DNA from 2 places in the Pseudoflavonifractor sp. HNCC25GI2 genome. Region 1 is predicted to be linked to the other one. Evidence: riboswitches for the same ligand, from Rfam matches in the RefSeq annotation. Region 1 holds a riboswitch; the other holds the start of a gene.

Region 1 (5,925 bases):
CCGCGGGCTGGTAGACCTCCTTCAGCAGCGGGGCGCAGGCCGAGAGGGTGGTGTGGGACAGATTGAGGCGGGCGCCGGTCATACCGGCCTGAAACAGCTGGTCCAGAACATCGCGGCTCTGGCAGCTGCCGCCCAGGGTTCCGTAAAATTCCATGGATTGGATTCCTCGTTTCTCCGTTGTTCTCTCTCATTATGGGGCCGTTTGGGCGGGGAAGTCAATAGAAAAAGCGGCGGCTTCCCATTTGGAAAGCCGCCGCAGAAAACACGATAAGACTTAAGCGCGCTGACGGTTCTTCATGACCACCAGGAAGCCCAGCATCAGCACGATGCCCACAGGCAGGGCGATGATGCCCGGCAGACCATTGATGGCCAGCAGACCGGCCAGCAGATAGCTGATGCCGGAAATTACGGCACAGGAGATGGCGTAGGGCAGCTGAGTGGACACGTGGTTCACGTGGTCACACTGAGCGCCGGCAGAGGCCATGATGGTGGTGTCGGAGATGGGGGAGCAGTGGTCGCCGCAGACGGCGCCGGCCATACAGGCGGAGATGCAGATGATGGCCAGGGGGCTGTCCATAGAGAACACGTTCTGGACAATGGGGATGAGGATGCCGAAGGTGCCCCAGCTGGTGCCGGTGGCGAAGGCCAGCAGGCAGCCAATGACAAAGACGATGACGGGCAGGAACATCTGGAGATGCTCGGCGCTGCGCACGAAGTCACGGACAAAGTACTTGGCACCCAGGGAGTCGGTCATGCTCTTCAGGGTCCAGGCGAAGGTGAGGATGAGAATGGCGGGCACCATGGCCTTGAAGCCCTCGGGGATGCAGCCCATCATCTCCTTGAAGGTCATGGACTTGCGCAGGAAGTAGTAGATCAGAGCAAAGAGCAGGCCGAAGGCGGAGCCCAGCATCAGGCCCACAGAGGCGTCGGAGTTGGAGAAGGCCTCCACGAAGCTGGCGCCGGAGAAGAAGCCGCCGGAGTAAATCATGCCGGTGACGCAGCAGACAACCAGCACCACGATGGGCAGCACCAGGTCGATGACCTTGCCCTTGTCCTCCACAATCTCCTCGTCCATCATGGCGTAGGGGTTGGAGCCGGAGAAGAGGTCGCCCTTTTCAATGGCGTTGCGCTCAAACTTGGCCATGGGGCCGAAGTCCACCTTCAGGAACACCAGGCCCAGCATCATGATGACGGTGAGCAGAGCGTAGAAGTTGTAGGGGATGGCGCGGATGAAGAGGTTCAGGCCCTGGCCCTCCTCCGCAAAGCTGGCCACAGCGGCGGCCCAGGAGGAGACGGGGGCGATGATGCACACGGGAGCAGCGGTGGCGTCGATGATGTAGGCCAGCTTGGCCCGGGAAACCTGGTGCTTGTCGGTGATGGGACGCATGACAGAGCCCACGGTCAGGCAGTTGAAGTAGTCATCAATGAAGATGAGGCAGCCCAGCACAATGGAGGCCAGCTGAGCACCCGCCCGGGACTTGATGTTGGTCTTGGCCCAGCGGCCGAAGGCGGCAGAGGCACCGGCCTTGTTCATGAGGCACACCATGGTGCCCAGAATAACCAGGAAGATGAGAATGCCCACATTGTAGGCATCGGACAGAGAAGCCACAATGCCTCCGCTGAACACATGGTTCAAGGTTCCCTCGAAAGAGAAGTTGGAATAGAGCAGGCCGCCCACCAGAATGCCGATGAACAGGGAGGAGTAGACCTCCTTGGTAAGCAGGGCCAGGGCAATGGCGATGACCGGGGGCAGCAGGGCCAGAGCGGTGTTATAGAACTGGCTGGGAGATTCCACATAGCCGGTGCCTCCGCAGGCCTCGCAGGTGACGGCCTCGCCCTCGTCGCTGAGGACAATGCCCAGAGTGCCGCAGTCGGAGCACTCAATCATCTTGGTGCCGGTGGCCTCGGTGGGGTCCTCGGCAAAGGCGGTGGTAGCCAGAGCCAGCAGCAGCATCAGAATCAGGATGAAGCGTGCCGGCCAGGATCTTCTCGCTTTCATTTGTTTTCCCTCCACTTAAATCTTTGGGGCCCACACTAAGCCCCTTTTTGCGCAAACAAAAAAGCCATGGGTGCAAGCGCCCATGGCAAAAGCCGGAGGGCCCCACGTATCCCGGGGGCCTCTCTGGATAGCGCTCCACTGCATTGTGACAGTCCGGGGGATGTTTTCCCCACGGCCCAGGCCCCCGCTCACTGGCAAAACGAAAACCTTCGGCGGCAGACCCTCTCCCACGGGACGGCCTGCCAGGGCCGGGTGTCCCGCGGTACGCATGTATGCCGCGCCTCTATCCGAACAATTTAATTTTGGAAGTGCAGGTATCGTATCACGCTCCTGCATGCTTGTCAAGCCCAATTCGGGGAAATCCCCCTTATTTCCCGGTATTTTCCTCCGGAAGCATGAAAAACGTGAAGGTTCCGGTGGCAACTACCTTATTTTGGTCGTTGGTCATGGTGACCTGAACCACGGAGAGGGAGCGCCCCAGCTTCTTGGGCGTGGCCTCGCAGAAGATTTTGGAGCCGTTGGCCGGACGCAGGTACTCCAGGGTACAGCCGGCGGTCACGCAGCTGCCGCCTTTGGAGCAGGCACAGCAGCCGGCCACCGTGTCGGCCAGGGTGGTCAGAGCGCCGCCATGGACATTCCCGTGGGGATTGATGCTGTTGGGACCCACGGTCAGCTCCCCCACGGCCCGGCCCGGCGTGACATCGGTGACCAGAACGCCGTTTTCATAGGAGAACTGGTGGGGGGTATTGACGGTGCGCACAATAAAATCGCTGTGGGATTCCGGCGACATAATGGTCTCTCCTTTGGACAAAGTGGGGCCATTCTAGCACAGAATTTTCACAAAAACAAGCTGTTGGGCCATTTTTCAGCGTTTGGCATAGAATGGCGGGAGAAGAAACCAATTCGTTGTTTAAGGAGGACAGGATATGCAGCAGACACAGTCTGCCCCGCTGAGCGGGGATGTGGACCCGGAGGTGTTCCGCCGGGTATGGAGCCGGGTCATGGCGGATGAGGAGAGCAGTCCCATCGCGGTGGAGCCGGAACGGAAAACGTCCGCTTCCGCGGTGCCCGAGGCCCGGCCGCAGGAGCGGGAGGAGAGACCGGAGCCGGCGGAGACGCCTGCGCCCGGCGACGGGGAACTGCTGGAGCAGGGGCTCAGCGGGGTGAGCCGGGGGCTGGCTCTGGCCCGCGCCCTGTCCCGAAAATCCGGGGGGCGGGGCACGGCTCTGGCGGCGCTGACGGCCGACTACCGCCGGGCCGCCCGGCAGCTGGGGGCCGCCTATTTCCTGGCCACCGGGAAGCAGAAGCTCTGGGACAGCCCCACAGTTCCGGCGGGGACCGGCCTTGCCCAGGGCCTGCGGGAGCTGTACTGGTGGGAGCGGGACTGGAGCCGGCAGTGCCTCCAGGCGGCGGAGCAGGCCCAGGACGACTATGTGCAGCAGCTCTTTCAGCGTCTGTCCCAGACCGGGCAGATCCATCTGGGCATCATCCGGGGCGCCCTGGAGCAGATGCAGGCCCCCGGCCTTGACGGAGGCCGAGCCCGTGGAGTAAACTGAATCCAAAGAACAGCAGAGGAGTGACCGGAATGACGGCGCAGAACGAGAGCTTTACCTATCCCTCCGCCGACGGCGTCCACACCATACATGCCCGGCGCTGGGTGCCCCAGGGGCAGCCCCGGGCGGTGGTACAGATTGTCCACGGGGTAGCCGAGCACATCGGGCGGTACGACCATGTGGCCCGATTTCTTCAGGAGCATGGCTTCGCGGTGTGCGGCGAGGACCATCTGGGTCACGGACAGACCGCGGAGGACGGAAAGTACGGCTATTTTGCCCCCAAGGGGGGCTGGGAGCTGCTGGTGCGGGACATCCGCCGCCTGCGGGAGCTGGAGGGAGAGCGGTATCCGGGGGTGCCCTATGTGATGCTGGGTCACTCCATGGGGTCCTTCCTTACCCGGACCTACCTCATTCTCTACCCAGGCACCCTGGACGGGGTGGTCCTCTCGGGGACGGGGCAGGAGAAGGGGCCGCTGGTGGCGGGCGGAAAGGCGCTGGCCAGCCTGCTCTGCACCCTGCGGGGGCCGGACTATGTCAGTGAGCTGGTCTACGGCCTGTCCCTGGGCGGCTACGGCCGTCCCTTCCGCAAGGAGACGGACACCACCAGCTGGCTGAGCCGGGACCGGAGCATGGTGGAGGCCAACCTCCGGGATCCCCTTTGTACCTTCCATCCCACCGTGTCCATGTTCCGGGATATGCTGGGCGGCATTCAGTTTATTGGAAATTCGGCCAATCTCACCCGGATGGACCTGGATATCCCGGTCTACTTCTTCTCCGGGGACCGGGATCCGGTGGGTTCCATGGGCAAAGGGGTGCGGAAGGTGGAGAAGCTCTTCCGGGAGGCCGGGTGCCGGGACGTCACCGTGCAGCTCTACCCGGGAGGACGGCACGAGATGCTCAACGAGACGAACCGGCAGGAGGTCATGGAGAACCTGCTGGCCTGGCTGGAAGCCAAGGTGTGCCCGGCGGAGTGAAAACAAAACGAGGACCGGCTTGTCAGCGGCAAGCCGGTCCTCGTTTTGACCGGGAAGGGGTGTTATGCCAGTACTTTGCCCACCGGGAAGGCGGCGCGGAACAGACGGCGAACCAGAGGTCCGGCGATCAAGAACTGGACGGGCAGGGCCATGATGAAATTGCGGGGGATATTGCGCAGCCAATTTGAGGGGACAGAGGCCCAGGCTCCGGTGTGGAAGGCCCCCTCGCAGGCACCGTAGAGAGACATGATGATCACCATGCCCACCACCATGCCGCCGGAAATGCAGAGAATTTTCTTCAGAGCGCAGTCCTCCGGCTTGACCAGATAGCGGAATGCAATGCCCTTTGCCAGCTTGGACACCACGAACCAATCGCAGCACATGGCAAAGACGTAGGCAATGGGGAATCCAATCCAGCCCGCGATGACCGCCTCCAGGCTGAAAGTGCCGTACTGGAGGGATACATTGTAAATGCTCATCCAAAGTACCATGAATGCGCACATAATGACAGTATAAATGAGACTTTCCCGCTTGTTTTGAGGCATCGTTCAAACGTCCTTTCCTACACACAGAATGCCGCTATCATAGCACACTGCGGCACTCTTTCGTAATTGTGGGTTTTTCTAAATTTGAAAGGCAGTTTCTTCCAGTAATTTTACAATGAAGCGCCGGATTGTGGCGGAAGGTCCGAGCGGGGCAGCTGCATCCGTGGAGATTGAAATGGCCGAAGGGGGCCGCCGTCTCTGGGCGGCGGCGCATCATGGCGGGACGATTTTCAGAAAAGGCAAGATAAAGCAGAAAAACGAGTATTTTTTTCCAGACGGAACCACCCGGACATGGTATAATAAAAAAAACAGCACCTCCTAATATTGGGGGAGAGATGAGGCAGCCTATGAACAGTCAAGAAAATCTCCGCGCCATCAAGGTCATCGGACACCGTAACCCCGACACGGACTCCATCTGTTCCGCCATTGCTTACAGCCGCCTGAAAAATATCCTGAACCCGGAGCGCCCCTGCAAGCCCTGCCGGGCGGGGCTTTTGAACCGGGAGACCGAATTTGTCCTGGATTACTTCCAGGTTCCTGCCCCCCAGCTCTATACGGATGTCAGCCCCCAGATCCGGGACGTGGATATCCGGAGCATGGAGGGCGTGGATGGTGAGACCAGCCTGCGCCGGGCCTGGATGATCATGCGAGACCAGCAGATCGACACCCTGTGTATTGTGGACCAGGAGCAGCGGCTCAAGGGCGTGATTACCGTCAAGGATGTGGCCACCGCCAACATGGACGGCCTGGACACTTACATTCTGGAAAAGGCCGAAACCAGCTATCAGAATATTCTGGACATCCTGGAAGGGGAGGTCCTGGTGGGCAACATCGAGGGCAAACGGGTCAAGGGC
Region 2 (5,925 bases), on a different contig from region 1:
GGGAGAACGGAATGGCCGTACCTATACAAAGGTGGAACGGCTCAGCAAGGAGGGGCGGGAGGAAGAACTGTCCCGGCTTATTGGCGGCGCACAGGTGAGCGAGGCTCTGCGCCGCAGCGCGGCCGAGCTCTTGGAGCATGCCCGGGAGTACCGGGAGGCCCGGAAGACAACCAAATAAAAGCGTTCAAAAAAACTCTCCCGATGCGGTGCCATTTCCGGCACCGCATCGGGAGAGTTTTTTTGTTTCATAGCAAAGGGGAGCTCAATAGATAAACATGGCATCACCAAAGGAGAAGAAGCGGTAGCGCTCCCGCACTGCCTCATCATAGGCGGCCAGGACATGTTCCCGACCGGCCAGGGCGGACACCAGCATAATAAGGGTGGACTGGGGGAGATGGAAGTTGGTGATGAGGGCGTCCAGCACCTTGAAGCGGTATCCGGGGTAGATGAAGATGTTGGTCCAGCCCGAGCGCTCCGTCATAGTGCCGTCCTCGGAGGCGAAGCTTTCAATGGTACGGCAGGAGGTGGTACCCACACAGATCACCCGCCCGCCGGCGGCCTTGGTCTCGTTGATAATGTCCGCGGTCTCCTGGCTGATCATGCAGAACTCCGAGTGCATCTCGTGGTCCTGAATATCCTCCGCCTTCACCGGACGGAAGGTGCCAAGACCCACGTGAAGGGTAACGTAGCAGACCTTTACACCCATTGCCTGTACCTGATCCAAAAGCTCGGGAGTGAAGTGGAGACCAGCGGTGGGGGCAGCAGCCGAGCCCATCACCTTGGAGTAGACGGTCTGATACCGCTCGTTGTCCTGCAGCTCCGCCTTGATATAGGGGGGGAGGGGCATTTTGCCCAGCGCTTCCAAGATTTCCAGGAAAATACCCTGGTAATGAAAACGCACCAGCCGCTTGCCGTCGTCCAGCTCCGCCTCAATGGTGGCGGTCAGCTGTCCGTCGCCGAAGCTGACCTGGGCGCCCGGCTTAAGCTTGCGCCCGGGACGGACCAGGCATTCCCATTGGTTGTCTCCCTTGTCGGTGAGCAAAAGAACCTCGCAGACGCCGCCGGTGGGGCGGTGGCCGATGAGGCGGGCGGGGAGGACCCGGGAGTTGTTCAGAACCAGGCAGTCTCCGGGACGGAGAAACTGAGGCAGGTCATAAAAATGGTGGTGACCGGTTTGACCGGTGTGCTTGTCCAGGGTGAGAAGCCGGGAAGCGTCCCGGCGTTCCAGAGGAGTCTGAGCAATCAGCTCCTCCGGCAGGTAAAAATTAAAGTCCGAGGTTTTCAACGATTACGCCATCCTAACGTTATTTTTGATAGGGCCCGACCTGGGTGCCCGGGTAATAGAATTCACAGATTTCTTCGTAGGTAAATCCAAGCTGAGACATGGCATAGGCGCCATACTGGCTCATGCCAATCTGATGGCCCCAGCCTCCGCCGTTAAAGACATAGGAGTTGCCGGAGACCGTGACGGTACCGCCGCCCTGATTGGAGCCGCCGGAGCCCGTTCCGGGCTCCAGAGCCGAGGTGGTGCCGCTGCCCGAGATGACATAGAGGTCATCACCCAGAGCAGCTGTGGTACCGGCACCTGAAATGGCATACAGTCCATCCAGAGAGGAGAGGGACCCGGAGCCATTGACGGCGTAGCTTCCGTCCGAACCGGAGGTGCTTCCCGACCCGCCTGTTACGGTCTGCCCGTTGATGGTAAAACGGATGGAGTTCACGCCGAACACGCTGCGGATGCTGGTGGGCTTAAATTCGCTGGTCTGATTGTTGTCCCAGTGTACGGTGAGCTTAATCACATTGCCCAGTTCTGAGTAGAGAAGCTCCAGATAGTCGATGGAATGTCCGGTGCCGTAGTATTTGCTGTGGAGGCGGTCCTCCAGCTGAGCGGCGGTGTAGGTAACTGTCCAGTTGGCACGGGCGTTGATGCTGGCCGCTTTCTCCTCATAGGGATCCACTACGCCGCTTAAGTATGGGTAGGTGTTGACGGTGTCTGTGCCCCAGACATATTTGGCGTTTTCACTGGCACCTCCGAAGCTGGAGGAGTAAACTGTTTCAGCCAGAGAATTTTTGTACCACACCACCTGGCCGGCGGTTTCTTCCACCGCCTGGTCGCTGACCGCAGAGGGCCCCCAGGTTGTGCTCTTGCTGCCCGCTCCGTTGTAGACCTGGCAGTGGTCGCTGTTGCACAGGTCAAAGTCCAGACTGTTGTGGCTGTTTAAGCGGCGCAGAGCATAGGTGCGGGCGCAGGTGGCTTGGGTCTTCAGAGCCTCCAGGGGCCAGGTCCGACCCATCTCATAGGGAGCAACGCCTTTTACATAATTCTCCAAATCGATAATATTGGCTACGGTAATGTTGCCGCCGTCAATGCGCTGATAGGTAAATCCGCCCCGGTACTTGATGTCCCAGAACCAGGTGCGCACATCGGAAGCTCCGGTGACGTCAGGCATAATGCCAAGGCTCTGTGAAGCGCCTCCATCAAACTGGAAGAGAATCTGGCTGGTTCCGGTGGCTACCACATTGACGCCGTAAGAGCTGGTTCCCACAACCGTCCCGTAACCCAGAGAGGAGCAGGCGGCGGCAGCGGCTTCTTTTGTGGTGTAAGCGCCGACGCGAACCTGATAGGAACCATTGATCCAAGCAACAAAGCCGCCCAGAGACTTGGCATCGGCAGAGGCGTCCCGATAGGAGGAGTAGCTGCCGGGAACCTGGATGTGGTAGCAGCCGACCACCACGCTGCTGCCATTATCCGAGTTGGAATAGGAGCTGCGGCTGCCGCTGCTGTCAAACCAGGTGTTTTGCGTTTTGATGACGCTGACTTGCTCCACACTGGCGTCCGTGCGGGCCAGCTCCACAAAGTTCAGGTTCTTATCGAAGTATCCGAACCGGTAGCCGGCGCCGTATCCGGTGTTGTTCCACAAATTGGCGCCAATGAGTTCGCCGATCTCATTGTAGCTGGAGGAGGAGGCGAGGCCGATACGCAGCATGACCTCCCCATCGCTGTTGACCGTGGCGGCCCAGCTTGCCGGAACAGACAGGAATAGTGCAAGCAGAACAGCGACAAGTTGCATAAATCTTTTGGTCATAACGGACTCCATTTCTCTGTTTTCCATGATACGTGCTATTGACACTCACTTCCAAACATGGTAGGATAAACACAAATTCTGCAAGATAGAGGCGCGGCTACATTAGTACGCATGGTCAGGGTTCCGGTTCCCGTTTCAGCCATGCGGAAAGGGGACGCCGCCGAAGGGTTTCCTTCGCCGGAGGGAGAAGCCCTGGTCGCTTGGTTAAGAGCCTGGCGACTGTCATCAGAGTGAGCTGATGGAGCGCTGTCTGCTTTTGTGAATATTTTGCCGGCTGTCTGCGAAGAAGTATCACAGTCGACATTATAGTACAAAATCAGCCGCTTGAAAAGCCGCTGATTTATTTTTTCTCTTTTGCAGAAGACAAAAGCGGGAATAACTTATTTCCAGCCAAATCATAGCATATTATAAAGTTGATGCGGAGGTAATCGAGATGGAAAAGTATAAGGTAGGAATTATCGGCGGAACGGGCATGGTGGGCCAGCGTTTTGTCACGCTGATGGAGAATCACCCCTGGTTCCAGCTGACAGCGATTGCGGCCAGCCCCCGCTCCGCCGGCAAGACCTATGAGGAGGCTGTTTCCGGCCGTTGGGCCATGAAGACCCCCATTCCTGAGGAGGCCAAGGGTCTGGTGGTGATGAACGCCCAGGACGACGTGGAGAAGATTGCCGGTCTGGTGGACTTTGTCTTCTGCGCGGTGGATATGAAGAAGGAAGAGATTCGCGCTCTGGAGGAGAAGTACGCCAAGGCCGAGTGCCCGGTGGTTTCCAACAACTCCGCCAACCGTTGGACCGACGACGTGCCCATGGTCGTGCCCGAAATCAACCCCCAGCACCTGGAGGTCATCCCCTTCCAGCGCAAGCGTCTGGGCACCAAGCGCGGCTTCATCGCCGTCAAGTCCAACTGCTCCATCCAGTCCTACGCCCCTGTGCTGCACCCCCTGATGAAGTACGGCATTGAGAAGGTGCTGGTCTGCACCTACCAGGCCATTTCCGGCGCCGGCAAGACCTTCGAGCGCTGGCCCGAGATGGTGGATAACCTCATCCCCTACATCGGCGGGGAAGAGGAGAAGAGCGAGCAGGAGCCTCTGAAGGTTTGGGGCACCATCCAGGATGGCAAGATTGTGAAGGCCTCCAGCCCGGAGATCACCGCCCAGTGCCTGCGTGTGCCCGTGTCTGACGGCCACACCGCCGCCGCCTTCGTTACCTTCCGCAACAAGCCCACTGAGGAGCAGATCAAGGCTGATTGGGCCGCTTACAAGGGCCGTCCCCAGGAGCTGAATCTGCCCTCCGCCCCCAAGCAGTTCATCCACTATTTTGAGGAGCCCGACCGTCCCCAGGCCAAGCTGGACCGGGAGCTGGAGGGCGGCATGGCCATCTCTGTGGGCCGTCTGCGTCCTGACACCCAGTACGACTATAAGTTTGTGGGTCTGAGCCACAACACCCTGCGGGGCGCTGCCGGCGGCGCGGTTCTGCTGGCTGAGCTGCTGTGTGCCGAGGGCTATATTGACCACAAGTAATTCGGTTTGTTTGATTGAGGAAAGGGTTGTAATTGTATGAGAACTCCTGTATTTACCGGTGCCTGCCCGGCTCTGGCCACCCCTTTTGACCAGAACGGAAACATCAATTTCGACGCTTTCGGAAGACTGATTGACGCGCAGATTGCGGCGGGCGTGGACGCGGTGTGCGTCTGCGGCACCACCGGCGAATCCGCCACCATGTCCATCCGGGAGCACATCGCGGCCGTGGAATTCTGTGTCAAGCGGGTGGACCACCGGGTCAAGGTTATTGCCGGCGCGGGATCCAACGACACCTCCGCCGCCGTCTACCTGTCCCAGCACGCCCAGGACTCCGGAGCCGACGCTCTGCTCCATGTGACACCTTATTATAATAAGGCCAGCCAGAAGGGCCTCATCAAGCACTACGAGTACATTGCCGACCGGGTGGACCTGCCCATCATTCTCTACAATGTGCCCGGCCGTACCGGCGTCTCCTTCACGGCCGAGACCTACAAGGTGCTCTCCAAGAACCCCAAGATCAACGGTGTCAAGGAGGCCAGCGGCAACTTCTCTCTGCTGGCCCACACCCGTTATCTGTGCCCCGATGACTTTTACATCTGGTCGGGCAACGACGACCAGGTGGTGCCCATGATGAGCCTGGGCGCCAAGGGTGTCATCTCCGTGGTGTCCAACATCGCCCCCGAGGTGATGGTGAAGATGAGCCATCTGTGCCTGGAGGGCAACTTCCAGGAGGCGGCCAAGCTGCAGATCCAGTATATGGACCTCATTGATGCCCTCTTCTGCGAGGTGAACCCCATTCCCGTCAAGACTGCCATGAATCTGATGGGCATGGAGGCCGGTCCCCTGCGTCTGCCCCTGTGCGAGATGTCGGAGAAGAATCTGGCCACTCTGCGTGCCTCTATGGAGCGTATGGGCCTGCTGAAGTAAGGGGGAGCCTGATGCTGAAGATAATCATTTCCGGCTGCAACGGCCATATGGGCCGGGTGGTGGCCGATCTGTGCGCCGCCGACCCCAAGGTGGAGGTCGTGGCTGGCTTTGATGTGCTGGGCAGCAGTGACCGGGAGTTTCCCGTATTCACTTCGCCGGCTCAGTTTACCGGAGAGGCGGACGCGGTGATTGACTTTTCCTCACCCGCCGCCTTGGACGGCCTTCTGACGTTTGCCAAAGCCACCAAGACCGCCCTGGTGCTGGCTACCACCGGCTATACCCCGGAGCAGGTGGCCCAAATCGGCGCGGCGGCCTGTGAGGTGCCTATTTTCCGTTCGGCCAACATGTCCCTGGGCATCAATGTCCTGCTGGAGCTGGTAAAGAAGGCGGCCT

Evidence for each region. Region 1 has a riboswitch for lysine ahead of AC3YUO_RS03040 (Na+/H+ antiporter NhaC family protein). Riboswitches for the same ligand answer to the same signal wherever they lie in the genome.
Region 2: it holds a riboswitch for lysine, as region 1 does, so the genes downstream of both, asd (aspartate-semialdehyde dehydrogenase) here and AC3YUO_RS03040 (Na+/H+ antiporter NhaC family protein) in region 1, are expected to answer to the same signal.

The regions. Positions count from the first base shown of each region.
Region 1 is NZ_JBYUOW010000002.1:89,548-95,472, reverse strand. Features, by position in the region: gene AC3YUO_RS03045 (pyruvate kinase) at 1-154, opposite strand, end outside; gene AC3YUO_RS03040 (Na+/H+ antiporter NhaC family protein) at 275-1,999, opposite strand; lysine riboswitch at 2,120-2,293, opposite strand; gene AC3YUO_RS03035 (PaaI family thioesterase) at 2,367-2,789, opposite strand; gene AC3YUO_RS03030 (hypothetical protein) at 2,926-3,555, shown strand; gene AC3YUO_RS03025 (alpha/beta hydrolase) at 3,585-4,526, shown strand; gene AC3YUO_RS03020 (DUF2798 domain-containing protein) at 4,589-5,071, opposite strand; gene AC3YUO_RS03015 (hypothetical protein) at 5,187-5,393, shown strand; gene AC3YUO_RS03010 (putative manganese-dependent inorganic diphosphatase) at 5,419-5,925, shown strand, end outside.
Region 2 is NZ_JBYUOW010000004.1:259,952-265,876, forward strand. Features, by position in the region: gene recN (DNA repair protein RecN) at 1-178, shown strand, start outside; gene queA (tRNA preQ1(34) S-adenosylmethionine ribosyltransferase-isomerase QueA) at 263-1,285, opposite strand; gene AC3YUO_RS07905 (SpoIID/LytB domain-containing protein) at 1,305-3,071, opposite strand; lysine riboswitch at 3,165-3,343, shown strand; gene asd (aspartate-semialdehyde dehydrogenase) at 3,520-4,605, shown strand; gene dapA (4-hydroxy-tetrahydrodipicolinate synthase) at 4,642-5,532, shown strand; gene dapB (4-hydroxy-tetrahydrodipicolinate reductase) at 5,544-5,925, shown strand, end outside.